Regions from separate parts of the Clostridium sp. ETTB3 genome, predicted to be linked through region 1. Evidence: riboswitches for the same ligand, from Rfam matches in the RefSeq annotation. Region 1 holds a riboswitch; each other region holds the start of a gene.
The links. Region 1 has a riboswitch for lysine ahead of lysA (diaminopimelate decarboxylase). Riboswitches for the same ligand answer to the same signal wherever they lie in the genome.
Positions count from the first base shown of each region.

Region 1 (5,755 bases):
GAGCTTGATAGAATATTGTAATTAAACAATAAAAAAGGCTCAAATATCTATAAATTATACAATTATCCCTAAGTATCATTTTGGAATAAACAACAATTTATACATATTTAAGCCTTGCCTGCATTACCAGTAACACACTAATTATTAGATTACATTACATATAATAACATAATCTAAATTTAATGTAAAGCTTTTTTGAAAAATATAATAAGGAATTATTTAATAAGTGGATTTATAGCAATAAATATCTATTTTAATTATTATAAAAATAGATATTTAGTAAATTATAAGGAAAAGGTAAAATTTGAATTGAGATTTAAACAAAAGTTATCCACAGATTGTGGATAAAATCTAAAAAATGTTGAAAACTTTTTTATAGTATTGACACAATATATTAGGTTATTATAAAAATAAACAACTATATAGTGGGTAATGTAAAAAATATGAAAAGTTTGTAGAACAAATAATGCGAACTTACATTCTAAAAAATAAAGTTATCAACAATATCCACAGAATTGTGGATAAAAGTTGTGGATAACTTGATAATAAGTTAAATATTCAAATAAAAATACGGCAATATGTAATTAAAGTTTGTGGATAACTTTTATTAAAAGATATAGAAAAATGTAATATACAAAAATTCTAAAGGGGTGAGTTATATAAAATGAAATATAATAAAAATGTAAAAAAAGCAGAGTTTATAAATAGACCCAATAGATTTAATGCAGTAGTTAAATTAGAAGAAGAAGAAATAACAGCACATGTACCTAATACTGGAAGATGTGGAGAATTGCTTGTAGAGGGGTATACTGTATTTTTAAGAGAGGAAAATAATCCTACTAGGAAAACTCAATATGATTTAATTGCTGTTTATAAGGCAAATAAATTAATAAGTATGGATTCTCAAATACCTAATAAAGTTGTAGAAGAAGCTTTAAAAAATAAAGAAACTTGTTAAATATACAAATATTTTAAGAGAGAAGACCTTTGGAAAAAGTAGATTTGATTTTAAGATTTCTAACGATTTAGGAGCAAAAATGATGTGGATATTTTTGAATATAATTGTATAGTAACGGAAGATGGAATAGAAATAAATGAAGAAGTAGAAATAATATTAACTTAAAGTTCTTTAAATATTAAATTTAAATAGTATAATTATATCTATAAAATTAGTGTTAGGAGTGTTTAGATGGAGAATAAGAGACATAAAAATGTGCCTGAAATAAAAGGACTTTTAAGAAGTCATGTTGTAGAAGTGCCTTCATGTATTAGGGATTGTTCAGGGATAAAAATTTTTGGCAAAAGAATAAAATCTTTACTATTTACAACAGATGTTGCAATAATTAGAAATACAAATGCAGATGCAATAATTGCAGTATATCCATTTACTCCTCAGCCGTTAATAACATCAGCATTAGTAATGGCAGCAGATGTGCCAGTCTTTTGTGGAGTTGGGGGAGGAATAACTCAAGGAAAGAGGGTAGTTAATTTAGCATTAGATGCAGAATTTAAAGGGGCTATGGGAGTAGTTGTAAATGCACCTACTTCAAATGAAGTTGTTTCAAGAATTAGGGAAACTATAGATATACCATTAATAGTTACAGTAGTATCTATTAACGAAGACATAAGAAAAAGAATAGAATCTGGAGCAACAATATTAAATGTTTCAGGTGGAAAAGATACTCCAAATATAGTTAGAAAAATAAAAGAAGAATTTCCAAACTTCCCAGTAATAGCTACAGGTGGACCAAATGAAGAAACGATAAGAAAAACAATAGAGGCAGGTGCAAATGCTATAACTTATACACCACCAACAAATGGAGATACTATGAGTAGTTTGATGGATAAATATAGAAGTTTATAGAAAAATTATAATAAAAAATAAAATATGGTTGAATAATTTAAATAATATGGTATCATATTAATAACAATGTACATATCATATATAATAGATTTATTATTGATGAAAATATGTTATTTTAATTATTTAAATAAAATTTTATAAAAAACCTATGTTAGAGGTGCTATTTATAAATAGTAATAAATTGGAGCTGACGGGCTATGATAATTTATGAAAGGTATAGTAGCCGAAGGAATATTTTATGTAAAGGGGTATTTCTGGGTATGTATATAACATATGCATAACTGTCACGAAAGTGGAGTGCTAAAAAGGTGCAATTATTCAATCAAAAAAATTGAGTTTATTTTGTGAATAAAACTTGCATTTTAATAAGTAAACTACCCTTATAGGTTTTTATATGGGTAGTTTTTTATCGTTATTTTAAATAAAAGTTAATAATTTTTAGATTAAATATAATTTTTAAATAGTTTATGAATGAGGTTTATAATAAATGGCTTCTAATTAAATAGATTATTGGAGGTATAATAATGAAATTATTTGGGGCAATGAAAGTTAAAAACAATGAATTATTAGTAGGAGGTGTTAGTTGTAGTCATTTAGTTAGAGAATTTGGATCTCCATTATATGTAATGGATGAGAAGTTATTGATAAATACTTGTAAAGATTACTATGATAATTTTAAATGTAAGGAAGAAAATAATAAGGTAGCTTATGCTGGAAAGGCTTTTTTGACAAAGGCAATGTGTAAATTAGTAGAAGAACAGGGGCTTTATTTAGATGTAGTATCAGGGGGAGAGTTATTTACTGCTTATAAAGCTGGATTTCCTTTAAATAAAGTATATTTCCATGGAAATAATAAAAGCAGAGGGGAAATTGAATTAGGTGTTAAACTTGGTGTTGGAAGATTTGTTGTAGATAATTTAAGTGAAATGAAAATGTTAAATAAAGAATCAAAAAGATGTAATAAGATACAAGATATTTATTTAAGATTAACACCAGGAATAGAAGCTCATACTCATGAGTATATAAAGACAGGACAAATAGATTCTAAATTTGGATTTGCTCCAGTTGGAGAAACAATTATGGAGGCAGTAAAACATGCATTAGATTGTGAAAATTTAAATTTAAAGGGATTACACTGTCATATAGGCTCCCAAATTTTTGAAACAGAACCTTATGAAGATGCTGTTGAAATTATGATGAAGTTTATAAAAGAAATTAAAGAACAGACTGGATATACTATACACGAATTAGATTTAGGTGGTGGATTTGGTATACATTATACTGATGGGGATAATCCAAAATCAATAAAAGAGTATTGTAAAGTAATATTGAAAAAAGTTGATGAGGTATGTTCAAATTTAAATGTAGAAAAACCTATATTAACGATAGAACCAGGAAGATCAATAGTTGGAAATGCTGGAATTACACTTTATACAATTGGAGCAATTAAAAATATACAAGGTGTAAGGACTTACGTTTCTGTAGATGGAGGGATGACTGATAATATAAGACCTGCTTTATATGGAGCAAAATATGAAATGGCAATTGCAAATAAGATGAATGAAAAATTAGATACAAGAGTAGCTATAGCAGGAAAATGTTGTGAATCAGGAGATGTATTTATTGATGATATATGTATTCAAAATCCTGAAATAGGTGATATTCTTGCTGTATTTTCAACTGGTGCATATGGATTTTCAATGTCAAGTAATTATAATAAGAATCCTAAAGCTCCTGTAATATTTGTTAAGGATGGTATTGTAAGAGTTGTATCTAAAAGACAAAGTTATGAAGAACTTTTAGCTTTAGAAATTTAAAGAGTTTTCAACTTTGTATATTAATGAAAATAAAATTTTAAGAATTTATAAAGATTATATATAAGTAGCTATATCAAATTTAGGTATGGCTATTTTTTTATTACAATATTATAATAAATTAAAATATATATAAAATATATATAGCGTTAATAAAATTTTTTGTTGTAACAAAATTGACATAATAAATGTATATAATGAAGAGTAATACTATTAGTTATTATATAAATATGGTATACTTAATATAACTATCCAACATATGTAGATTTTAATTAATAATCTATATTATATATATAGGAAAAGAGGGTTAGTATAGTATATATGAAGGAACAAAAATTTATAATTGATAGGATAGAAGAAGATTATGTTATCTTAGAAGATGAGAATCATAATATAATTTCAAAAAATATAAATTCATTTTGTATTAAACCTAATGAAGGTGATGTAGTAATTATAAATGAAAATAATTTACCTAAAGTAAACATAGAAGCAACTAACAAGAGAAAAAAAGAAATAAGCATTTTAATGAAAGGTATGTGGGAAGAGTGAGAATAGAATTAAAAAAAACAAATTTCTTTACTGAATGGGTTGTACCAATATTAATAGCATTAGTATTAGCATTTTTAATTAATAAGTTTTTAATTTTTAAGGTTAAAATTCCATCTGAATCTATGGTTCCAACATTAAATGTTGGTGATAGATTATTTGTTACAAGAATTCATAATCCAGAAAAACTTAAGCGTGGAGATATAGTGGTGTTTCATTCAGATGAAAAAAATGAAGATATGATTAAAAGATTAATAGGATTACCAGGTGATAAGGTAGTTATCAAAGATGGGATTGTAACTGTAAATGGTGAAACACTAAAAGAAAATTACATAGGAACTGCAGATAATTATAGTGGAGAATTCGAAGTACCTGAAGGTAAGTATTTTTTCTTAGGAGATAATAGATACTGGTCATTAGATTCAAGGTATTGGGAAAATCCGTATATTGATGGTAGTAAAATAAAAGGAAAGGCTCAAATAAAAGTATATCCTTGGAGTGAATTTGGAAAAATAAAATAAGAGTTTTGAGAAAGATTTTAGGATTAGTAGGAGATTAAAAAAATATGAATAATAATGTAAATAATAGAAAAGATGGAGACAAGAAAAAGAATGGCAAATTCTTGTTAATATATGTTGTAGTAGCTTTCTTATTCTTATATTCATTTTCAACTGCAAAAGAAATGTTAACTACTAAAGAAATTTCATATAATGAATTTGTTAAAATGGTTGAAAATAAGGAAGTAAAGAAAGTTACAGTAGATGGAACAGCACTTGTAATCACACCACAAGATTCAAGTGAAATGAAAGGAAAAGTTTTATATACAGGAAATGCAGATAATCCTGATTTAATAAAGTTATTAATAGATAATAATGTAGAATATTATCCAGAAATAACCAAACAACAATCAGTGTTTATGGATTTTATAATAATAAATGTATTACCATTAGTTATAATGTTCTTTATAGTTAGATTTGTATTTAACAAAATGTCTAAGAAGATGGGTGGCGGCCCAATGGGAATGGGTGGCTTAGGAAAAAGTAATGCTAAAGTTTATGTAGAAAAAGATATTAAGGTAAGCTTTGAAGATGTAGCTGGTCAAGATGAAGCTAAAGAATCATTAACAGAAATAATAGATTTCCTTCATAATCCAAAGAGATATACTGAAATAGGTGCTAAATTACCTAAGGGAGCACTTTTAGTAGGGCCTCCAGGAACAGGTAAAACACTTATAGCAAAGGCGGTTGCTGGTGAGGCAAAGGTTCCATTCCTTTCAGTTTCAGGTTCAACTTTCATTGAGATGTTTGTTGGTATGGGAGCTGCTAAAGTAAGAGATTTATTTAAAGAAGCTGAAAAAGTGGCTCCTTGTATAATATTTATAGATGAAATTGACTCTATTGGTAAGAGCAGAGATAGTCAAATGCAAAGCAATGATGAAAGAGAGCAAACTTTAAATCAATTACTTACTGAAATGGATGGGTTTGATACATCAAAGGGAATAGTTATTTTAGGTGCAACAAATAGACCTGAA
Region 1 is NZ_CP199832.1:2,596,664-2,602,418, reverse strand. Features, by position in the region: partial or broken gene ACUN06_RS12430 (DNA/RNA nuclease SfsA) at 665-1,031, shown strand; gene ACUN06_RS12425 (beta/alpha barrel domain-containing protein) at 1,190-1,864, shown strand; lysine riboswitch at 2,009-2,175, shown strand; gene lysA (diaminopimelate decarboxylase) at 2,389-3,681, shown strand; gene ACUN06_RS12415 (DUF3006 domain-containing protein) at 4,000-4,227, shown strand; gene lepB (signal peptidase I) at 4,224-4,745, shown strand; gene ftsH (ATP-dependent zinc metalloprotease FtsH) at 4,790-5,755, shown strand, end outside.

Region 2 (5,755 bases), 1.3 Mb from region 1:
TCCCCATGAATATTCAATTCAACAAATTAATAATAATAATTCTATAGATATTAATAACTATTCTTTCAAATCACCAGAAATAAAAGGATCATATACATATAGTGTTTCTGCCAGATGGTATGATACTGGAGATATAGTATATAAATTTACAATTAACGTTGAATAATAAACTTTTCTTAAACTTTATAAACAAGCTATTTAAACGAAAAAACTGCGCAGAATTATTCTTCTACGCAGTTTTTTCATTTTTATATTTTAAATTTTACGGTTTTAAGCCATTTGTAAGGGGTAAAAACACCACTATAAGTTTAGTTCCAGTAAACTTTCATGTAAAATCACATTTTCACCACATTAAATTTTCCTATACTTTCTTTAGTTGAAATAATTGTAGTCATATAAGTTTCTTCAATCTCTGTAAGAAAAGAAACGGTTGAGCGAAGCTTCGCAGATTCAAAAAATCTGCATGGGCTTCGCTATGCTCGCTTCCGTGGACACGAAAAAGTGTCCGAACAATGTCTGCTAACTGCAGCAGTACAGAATATGAAAAAGATAGCAACAAGACTATCTTTGTTATTTTCATATTATATTAGTAATTTTAATTATATTATGTATTTCAAACTTTATCCACAACTAGTAAACAAAACCCCTCTGTTTTTTTAACAGGAGGTTTTTCAACAAACTGAAATTATTTAGATATTTTTGATAATAAATCACCTATATCTTCTGGTGTAAATACATATGTCTTATTGCAGAAATGACATTTTAATTCTTCGTTTTTACCATCTTCATATATTTCTCTTAAGTCTTTTTCACCTATTGAAATTAATGCTTTTTCTACCTTTTCTCTGCTACAATCACAAGTAAATTCTGGAGTCATTTCTTCTAATACCTTTAAGTCCATATCTCCAAAGATATAATCTAAAATATCATCCATAGTTTTTCCTTCATTTAGCATAGTAGTTAATGACGGTATTTCCTCTAATCTATAAGTGATTATATCAGCTAAGAATTCATCTGCACCTGGTAACATTTGAATTATAAATCCACCTGCTACCTTTATAGAATAATCCTTATCAACTAATACTCCTAATGAAACAGCTGATGGTGTTTGTTCTGATACAGTAAAATAATATGCTAAATCTTCAGCAATTTCACCTGAATGTATTGGAACTTGACCAACATAAGGATCTTTCATTCCTAAATCCTTAATAACTAATAATTGACCATTTTTCCCTACATATCCACCAACATCAAGTTTGCCATTTGTGTTTAATGGTAAATCTCCATATGGATTACCTATATATCCCTTAACTTTACCACCTTCATATGCAGTAACAACTACTCCATTAGCATCTCCGCTTCCATCAATTTTTAAAGTCATTACTTCATCCTTTGATTTTAATGTGGAACCTAATAATGCTCCTGCTGTTAGTAATCTTCCAAGTGCAGCTGAAGCTACTGGTGTACACTCATGTATTTCTCTTGCATATTCAACTAAATTAGTTGTAGTACCTGCAATTATTCTTATCATTCCATCTTTTGCAACTGCTCTAATTATTTTATCACTCATATTTAACCTCCAACTGTTATTTCTTTTTTACTATATAAACTATTCTTTCACTATTTGCTTGTACATTATTATTCAAATATCCATCGAATTTATTAATTATATTTAAATTTAATTCTTGTAATATTTCTTCTATTTCAGACTCTTTATATGCTCTTTCAATATGTTCTTCTTCAATTTTTTCATATAAATCACCTTTTTTAACAAAAAACGTTAAAAACATAGACAATAAATCTTCTTCAAATACATTTTCCCATGTATAAAAAACTTCTTCTTCACTATATGTGTAAATATTATTTCCTAATATTTCAGATAATTTATAATAAGAATTAATATCAAATATAAATATTCCATCATCCTTTAAATGATCATAGACACCTTTAAAATATTTTTTTAACCCTTCAATATCTGTAATATAATTAGTAGAGTCTAATACAGAGGTTATTAAATCAAATTTTCTATTTAAAGAAAGTTCCGTCATATCCTGACATATTATTTTCCCTTTAATACGCTCACTCTTAAGTTTATCAAAAGCTTCTCTTAACATATCTTCTGATAAATCAACTCCATAAATATCCTTAAAATGTTTAGCTAATCTCACTGTTATATTACCAGTTCCACAAGCTATATCAAGGTAATCATTAAATTTTATATTATTTTCATTACAAACCTTTAATATAAAATCAACCATTTCATTATAATTTATATCTTCATTAATTAACTCATCATATATCTTTGCAAATTCGCCATAAGCCATAATATCCCCCCCTCACTTATTTAATATTGTGAGAAAAATTCTTATTTTTAGAATTTTAATTTCTATGTTTTATATTACTATGATAACAAATACTAAGTCAATCCATTATTTTCTTCCTAATATTTGATCATTAGTTGGAAGCTTTAATTCTTTTTTTCTCTTTGTCATGATTCCTCCAATTCTACCAGTTTCTTCAGATGTAAGTCCTCCCCATCCACATTCATCAACTTTTTGACTTAACCCCAATTCTTCTGCTATTTCATATTTTATTTTTTCTCTCATTTTTTCTTGTGGTGTTAACTCCTTATTAGTTCTAATTTTTGACTTAATAATCTTCTTTAGTGGTGTTTTACTCATAAAAATTCCCCCTATATAAATTTCTAAAAATATTTTCTCCCATATCTTTTATATTTATACAAGATACTTAGTTGCAATTTTCTTGTTCTATTCATAAAATAAAATTAAGCATAAAAATCAAGCATATCATTAATTAGTAAATATTCCTTGAAACTTTCCTATATAAAAGGTATAATCTATGTAATATAAGTTTATAAATAGATAGAGGTGCGGTACTTAAAAGTATTATTATGGATTTAAGCATGTTAAAATAATAAGAAAGGATTTATCGCCGAAGTATATAGCCTAAGCTTTACAGCTATATAACTGGGGGTATGTATAATATGCATATTTCTGTCACATTTTTATGTGGTGAGCTATCATTTAAGGATTTTATGTATTAATATATACAATATACCTTGAGTGATACTCAAGGTTTTTTTAATAAAAGTTTATTGAATAAATTTACACATATTAAAACTTAAATTTGGACAGAAAATTTTCTATTATTGAATTTATATATACTTTATAAGAAATTAAGAATAAAAAAGGGGGAACCAAAATGTACAATGTTGCAATAGTTGGTAGTACTGGTAATGTAGGTAGAAAATTTCTAGAAATATTAGAAGAAAGAAATTTTCCAATTAAAAACTTATATCTTTTTGCTTCTCAAAGATCTGCTGGATCATATTTAGAATTTAAAGGTCAAAAATATCTAGTTGAAAATACTTGTGAAGAAAATATTAAAAATAAAAAAATAGATATTGCTTTATTTTCAGCAGGTGGAGATATAAGCTTAAAGTTTGCTCCTATTTTTTCAGCTTATGGATCAGTTGTTATAGATAATTCAAGTGCTTGGAGAATGGATAAAACTGTTCCTTTAGTGGTTCCTGAAGTAAATCCTGAGGATTTAAAAAATCATAATGGAATTATTGCTAATCCAAATTGTTCTACTATTCAAGCAATGGTGCCATTAAAAGCTTTAGCAGATAAGTATGGAATAAAAAGAATTATTTATTCAACTTACCAAGCTGTTTCAGGTGCTGGAATGCAAGGTATTGCAGATTTAGAAGATGGCCTAAAAGGAATTGCTCCAAAAAAATTTCCTTATCCAATAGCAGGTAACTGTCTTCCTCACATAGACGTATTTTTAGATAATGGATATACTAAGGAAGAAGAAAAAATGATTAATGAAACAAGAAAAATTTTACATGATGAAAATTTAAGAATAACTGCTACAACTGTAAGAGTACCTGTTTTAAATAGTCATAGTGAAAGTATAAATGTTGAATTAAACAATCCATTTGAATTAAAAGATATATTTACACTTTTTGAAAATACACCTGGCTTAACATTATATGATAATGTTAATGAATTAAAATATCCAACCCCATTAGAAATTTCTGGTAAAGATGATGTTTATATTGGAAGAATAAGACGTGATTTTAGTGTAGAAAATGGTCTAAATTTATGGGTTGTTGCTGATAACATAAGAAAAGGAGCAGCATTAAACGCTGTACAAATTGCCGAAGTATTAATTAATAATAACTGGCTTTAGGAGGAATATAATGTCAATTTTTAAAGGCTCTGGTGTAGCTATAATTACACCATTTAATGAAAATGGTATAGATTTTGAAAAGTTCAAATATTTGATTGAATGGCATATAAAGGAATCTACTGATGCTATCATCGTTTGTGGTACAACTGGTGAAGCTACTACAATGACAGAACAAGAAAAAAAGGAAGCTATTAAATTTACAGTTGATACTGTAAATAAAAGAATTCCTGTTATTGCTGGTACTGGTGGGAATAATACCAAAACTTCTATAGAAATGAGTCTTTATGCAGAAAGTGTTGGTGTTGATGGTTTACTAGTTATTACACCTTACTATAATAAAACAAATTCTGAAGGGTTATTTATGCATTTTAAAGCAATTAATGATGCTGTAAAAACACCAATAATATTATATAATGTACCAAGTAGAACAAATATGAATATAACTCCGACTACATTATTAAGATTAACACAACTTAATAATGTAGTAGCTATTAAAGAAGCAAGTGGTGATTTAAGTCAAGTTGCTAAGATGAAAGCTTTATGTGGAGATAAAATAGATATTTATTCTGGAAATGATGATCAAATAGTTCCAATAATGTCTCTGGGGGGGATTGGAGTAATATCTGTTGCTGCAAATATCATTCCAAAAACTATGCATGAGATGTGTCAATTTTATTTAGATGGTAATTGTTCCGATGCAACTACTTTACAATTAAAGTATTTAAATTTAATAAATGATTTATTCATTGAAACAAATCCTATTCCAGTAAAAACAGCAATGAATATAATGGGAATGAATGTTGGAAAACTAAGATTACCACTTTATAAAATGGATACTAAAAATGAAGAAACTTTAGTTAATACACTAAAAAAATATAATTTAGTATAAAGGGAGTTTATTTTATGGTTAAAATACTATTAAGCGGTTGTTGTGGAAAAATGGGTACTGTTATATCTAATTTGGTAAATGAATTTCCAAATTTAGAAATAATTGGAGGTATAGATAAATTTCCACAAGAATTAAGTTATCCTATATTTAAAACACCTGAAGAGGTTAATATAAAATATGATGTACTTTTAGATTTTTCTAATGTAAGTACATTACATGGTTTATTAAAATTAACAGAAAAAACAAAAAAACCTTTAGTAATTTGTTCAACTGGATATAATCAAGCAGATTTAGATTTAATAAATGAAAAAAGTAAAACTTTACCTTTATTTAAATCTGCTAATATGTCTTTAGGAATTAATTTAATTAATTCTTTATTAAGAAAAGTAACTCCTTTATTATATGGAAATTACGATATTGAAATTATAGAAAAACATCATAACCAAAAATTAGATTCACCTAGTGGTACAGCTTTACTTTTAGCTGATACAATCAAGGATTCAATAAGTGAAGAAACTCATTATGTTCATGGTAGAGATGGTCATAAAAAAAGAGAAAAAAATGAAATTGGAATTCACGCTGTAAGAGGTGGTTCTATTGTTGGAGATCATGATGTAATATTTGCTGGTACAGGTGAAGTTATTGAAT
Region 2 is NZ_CP199832.1:1,293,507-1,299,261, reverse strand. Features, by position in the region: gene ACUN06_RS06325 (hypothetical protein) at 1-166, shown strand, start outside; partial or broken gene ACUN06_RS06320 (transposase) at 418-660, shown strand; gene hslO (Hsp33 family molecular chaperone HslO) at 686-1,570, opposite strand; gene ACUN06_RS06310 (class I SAM-dependent DNA methyltransferase) at 1,587-2,324, opposite strand; gene ACUN06_RS06305 (small, acid-soluble spore protein, alpha/beta type) at 2,430-2,681, opposite strand; lysine riboswitch at 2,876-3,048, shown strand; gene ACUN06_RS06300 (aspartate-semialdehyde dehydrogenase) at 3,223-4,218, shown strand; gene dapA (4-hydroxy-tetrahydrodipicolinate synthase) at 4,229-5,107, shown strand; gene dapB (4-hydroxy-tetrahydrodipicolinate reductase) at 5,122-5,755, shown strand, end outside.
Region 2: it holds a riboswitch for lysine, as region 1 does, so the genes downstream of both, ACUN06_RS06300 (aspartate-semialdehyde dehydrogenase) here and lysA (diaminopimelate decarboxylase) in region 1, are expected to answer to the same signal.

Region 3 (5,755 bases), 330 kb from region 1:
AATAAACTTATAACTCCACCACCCCATAAATAATAAAAATATCATTATTGGCTCATCTTTTATTAGATGAGTTTTTTATTAATATCATTGAATAAAATAATGTTAGCAATATCAATGCTTATGATGCCATTAATCACTTCAGTTTAAATTCATTACATAAAAATTTATATGCTCATGGAAATGCTGCTAATAATACATTAATACAAGTTGCAAGTTCAATTGGAACTTCTATTATAATAACTTTAATGAGTAAGGTAAGTACTTCCTCTAGATATACATATACAGCAAAAACTCAAGTTCATGGAATTAATGTTTTATTTTTTGCTAAAAAGGGGCTGTACACTAATTATTTAGTGCAACAGCCCCATCTACAACTACTAACTACAAACTACTAACTAGAAAAATTCCTTTTTTATTTTACTTATTACTTAAGCTTCTTCAACCTTTTTACCAAATAATTGAACCCCTATAAATAATGCTATTAAGGAAAGTGGTAATACTACATATACTGGCACTCCAAATCCTGCTGGAATATATCCAAATAATATAGTTATTATAGCAACAAATACTGAATACCATATTTGAGTTTTAACATGTTCAATATGATTACATCCTGCTCCCATTGAAGAAAGTATTGTTGTATCAGATATTGGTGAACAATGATCCCCAAAAATAGCTCCTGTTAATACTGCACTTGTAGAAACTACTACAAATGACATATCTGGATTTATTGAATAAGCTAATGGAATTGCAAGTGGCATTAATATACTCATTGTTCCATAAGCTGTTCCTGTTGAAAATGAAATTACTGCTCCTAAAACAAATATTAAACTTGGTAATAAAAATGCTGGTATTGCTCCCTTTAATACCTCAACTAAATAATATGCAGTTCCAAGTTCTTTAATTACAGATCCTAATGACCAAGCTAATATTAATATAACACCTGTTATTATTAATCCTTTCATTCCATCAACCCAAACTTCAATAGCTTCACTTAAAGTAAATATCTTCTTTGCAACACCCATGCCTATAGCAACTATTGACGCAAATAATGCAGATTGGAATAATGCTATTGATGAATCCGAAGCAGCAAATGCTTCCATTATTCCCTTAAATGAAAATGGTGAATTCATCATAATTTCTTGTGCTGTTGATGGTTCGCCACCCATTATTGTACTATATCCACTATAATAAAATGCTATTAATGCAGAAATTATTAATGCTCCTATTGGAATAATTGCATTCCATATACTAAGCTTAATTCCTTCTTTTGGTTCTAATTCATCCATTTGAGATGATGATTCAGCTGCAATTTCTTCACTTAAATTCTTACTTTTATTTCTTGCCGCAATTTCAGCTTTTCTCATTGGTCCAAATTCTTTTAATGTTAATGCTGTTATTACTATAAACGCAAGAATTAATATGTTATAAAACCTATATGGTATTGTTTTAAGAAACACTCCAAATCCACTTTCATCTATGCCTATAGAACTAAATGCATCTCCAATTAAACTTACTTCTAATCCAATCCAAGTAGAAATAATAGCAAGTCCAGCTACTGGAGCTGCCGTAGCATCTATAATGAATGCTAATCTTTCTCTTGACATTTTCATTTTATCTGCAACTGGCCTCATTATTGGCCCAACAATTAATGAATTTGCATAATCATCAAAAAATACACATAATCCTAAAAGCCATGTAGTTAATTGTGTGCTTTTTACAGTTTTCGCCTTTTTAGCTAATGCTTCTGCTATAGCCTTTGCTCCACCCATTTTTGCAACTAAATTAATTATTCCTCCAATTGCTAATACTTGAAGAACTATTCCAGCATTCCATGGATCAGCTAATGAATTTAATGCTCTATTTACAAAATCTAAAAATGCATGTATAAAGGCTTCAAACACATTATATCCTGAAAGGCTAATTAAAAAACTTCCCGATAAAATTCCTATAAATAATGAAATAACAACATTTTTTGTCATAAAAGCTAATATAATTGCTACTAATGGTGGAAGCAATGTCCATAATCCAAACTTATCTGAATTTCCCACAACTACTTCGACTTCTTCTGCAAATGTGATTGATGTTGAAAAAATAAATATCAACATCGTAAGTAATAATACTTTATAACTCCTTTTTTTCATTTTCTTTCCCCCTATTTGTATAAAAGTGAATACTAAAAGCACCTTAACACACAAAAAAAGACCTTGAGTTAACACTCAAGGTCTTTCATATGCAAAAAAATACAATATTACAAGTCTTAAATGATAGCTCAACACAAAAACATTTTTGTGACAGTAATACATATATTTTATGTATTCCCAGCTATACAACCTTAAAGCATCAGTTGTATGCTTCGGCGATTGATCCTTTCTTATTGAATCATAGTGCTTTCCTCATCAATAATACTATTAACTATCGCGCCTCTACCCTAATTTATTCACTTTTGTTATTTACAAATATATTATATAATCTATTTAATATATTTTCAATACAATTTTATATATATATTATTTGGTAAACTTATTCATAAAGTTTTCAATATCATCCACACTCTTTATAATATCACTAGATAAATTAATAACCCCTTCATTTGTTACTAATATATCATCTTCAATTCTAATTCCTATACCCTCTTCTTGGATATATATTCCTGGCTCTACTGTAAATACAACTCCTGGTTCAAATATAATATCTCTATGAGGTGTTTCAATATCATGAGTATCCATTCCTAAACTATGTCCAATACTATGATAATAGTATTTTCTAACTTCACTTTTATCCTTTATTAAGCCAAGTTTTATACATTCTTCTGCAATTAAATCTGTTGCTTTTTCATTAATATCTTTATATTTCATTCCAGGCTTAATTAAATTTATTATTTCTTCATTAACTTTTAAAACAGAATTATATACTTCTTTTTGTCTTTCAGTAAATTTTCCACTTATAGGGAAAGTTCTTGTTATATCAGCATTGTAACAATTATATTCTGCACCTAAATCAAAAAGAATTAAATCTCCATCTTTTAACTTTGAATTATTTTCTACATAATGTAATGTTGTAGCATTTTTCCCTGCTGCTGCTATTGTTGTAAAAGCCAAATCTGTTGCGCCCTTAATTTTACAGTTAAAATCAAAATATGCTTCTAATTCATATTCCTTCATACCACTACGACATTCAGTCATTAATTTTTCAATTCCACTTTTAGTTATTTCTATAGCTTTCTTTATTTTTTCAACTTCTTGTGGTGATTTTTTTAATCTTAATTCACCAATTTTGCTATAAATATTATTTACTCTTATTTGTGGATACTTATTCATCATCTCATTTGCAAACTTATGTGAAATAGTTCCTTCTGTATCAGCACTCATTCTTTCTAAATCTAAATAAAGATTAATTTCATCTTTCATAGTTATCATTTTATGAATATCTGAATTAAATTGACTTTTAAACTTCACTTCATCAACATCTGTAATTTCTTTAGCTTCTTCTTTCCTTAAACTCTTTCCTATCCACTTTTCTAATTCTAAATCTATATCTTTAATATAAAATTTAGAAAATTTCATTCCATTAATTTTTGACATAACTAATATATGTTCTTCTTCTTTTACTCCTGTTAAATAATAAAAGTTCCTATTTGGAGTAAATGGATAAGTTTGATCTCCAGTTTTTTGAATTGCTTTTCCAGCAAATAAAATTACAATTGAGTTATCCTTAATTTTATCTAAAAGATTATTTCTATTAAATTTATAAATATTTTTTTTCATAGCCCTATCTCCTTGTAAATTATTTTTTTATTATTCTGCTGCTAATAATTTAACACTTCTAACATTAGGTAACGAATTTAATCTTTTAGCTAATTGACTTATACTTTTTTCCATATGAGAAATATCTATAGTAACAGTAATATTAGCTGATAAGTTTATTGGTATATCTTGATTTATTGTTAATATATTTCCCTTATAAAATGCAATACAATCAAGTACTTTAGATAATGTGCCAGATTTATGTGTCATTAAAATTATTAGTGTAACTTTTTTTGACTGCATATCCTGTCCCATTGGAAATACATCATCTTTATATTTATAGTACGTACTTCTGCTAATTCCAACTAATTTTATAGCTTCACTTATATCTTTTGCATTGCCAAGTTCAATATTCTCCTTAACTTCAATTACCTTTTTAAATATCTCTGGTAATGATTTTTCATTTACAATGTAAAATTTATCTTCCCCCATAATCATTCTCCATTCGATTTTATTTTAGTAATATTATACAACCAAAAAATTTAAATTCCAATAGAATTCCAATTTTCTTTTCAGATTTATGCAATTGAATAAATATTTTTGAATCACCTTTAATATTTTACATTATATTTTTTAAATAATTTTAAAGAATAAAATTTTTTACCATTAGTATTGCCATAATAATAGCAGTCATATCAGCCATTATTGCTGCCCAAACTGTATGCCTTGTTTTCTTTATTTTAACAGCTCCAAAGTATACAGTTATAGTATAAAATATTGTCTCTGTAGTTCCCATAATTACTGAAGCAACTAATCCAATTGGAGAATCAGCTCCATAACTTTTTAAAATATCAGTAAAAACTCCCATTGCTCCACTACCTGAAAGTGGCTTAATTAATACTAATGGTACAATTTCTTTAGGCAAATCTATTAACTTACAAAGGGGTGAAACTGCATTATTTAACATATCTAAAAGATTTGATTCTCTAAATATTTGAACTGCAATTATCATAGCTAAAAGATAAGGAAAAATATTAACACAAACCTTTAACCCTTCTTTAGCCCCTTCAATAAACCATTCATATACTTTTCTACCTTTTATCATTCCATAAGTAATAATAATTAAAACTATTATTGGAATAATACTCCTTGTTATATAACTAAACACTAATATCACCTCATAAATTTAAAAATACCTTTGTAAAATCTTACAGCAAATAACCCCAACAATAGCTGCTGTACCAGTAGATATTATTGCAGGCAATATTATAGCTCCAGGATTTGTAGAACCTGCTGCTGCTCTTATAGATAATACTGTTGATGGAACCAATTGAATACAAGCAGCATTTAACACTAAAAATAAAGCCATATCATTGCTTGCTACACCTTTCTTAGTATTTAATCTATCCATTTCTTCCATTGCTTTAATTCCAAAAGGTGTTGCTGCATTTCCAAGTCCCATCATATTTGCTGTTATATTCATAACTATAGCTCCTAATACTTTTTCATCCTTAGCTGCATCTTTAAATATAATCTTTAATATAGGTTTCATAAGTTTAGCTAACTTTTCTGTAAATCCACTATTTTGAGCAACTTTCATAACACCACACCAAAAACACATTAATCCAACAAGTCCAATTATAAATGTAACTGTAGAGTTAATAGAACTTATTATTGCATTGGACATTCCTTCACCATTTCCAGCAAATATACCAATTATTAATCCAAAAAAAATCATTATAAACCATATATAATTAATCATATTTTCCTGCTCCTTTTTATAATTTACTTTACAATATATGCCTTGCAACCTATTTTTATTAGTGATAGGATAAAGATATTATCATAAGTGAAATTCTATTTTTTGAATTTTACTTCACCTTCAAGAATACTTAGAAGGTATTCCATATAAGTTTTATTTACCCAATAAAGGAGATACATAAATGAAAGAATCAAACTTAAAACTAGCTCAAAAAGATATCGATGAAGCATTAAAAGCTGTTGAAGAA
Region 3 is NZ_CP199832.1:99,210-104,964, reverse strand. Features, by position in the region: gene ACUN06_RS00490 (FUSC family protein) at 1-33, shown strand, start outside; gene ACUN06_RS00485 (Na+/H+ antiporter NhaC family protein) at 429-2,144, opposite strand; lysine riboswitch at 2,261-2,437, opposite strand; gene ACUN06_RS00480 (aminopeptidase P family protein) at 2,511-3,767, opposite strand; gene ACUN06_RS00475 (ACT domain-containing protein) at 3,798-4,238, opposite strand; gene ACUN06_RS00470 (spore maturation protein) at 4,390-4,914, opposite strand; gene ACUN06_RS00465 (nucleoside recognition domain-containing protein) at 4,933-5,508, opposite strand; gene ACUN06_RS00460 (hypothetical protein) at 5,690-5,755, shown strand, end outside.
Region 3: it holds a riboswitch for lysine, as region 1 does, so the genes downstream of both, ACUN06_RS00485 (Na+/H+ antiporter NhaC family protein) here and lysA (diaminopimelate decarboxylase) in region 1, are expected to answer to the same signal.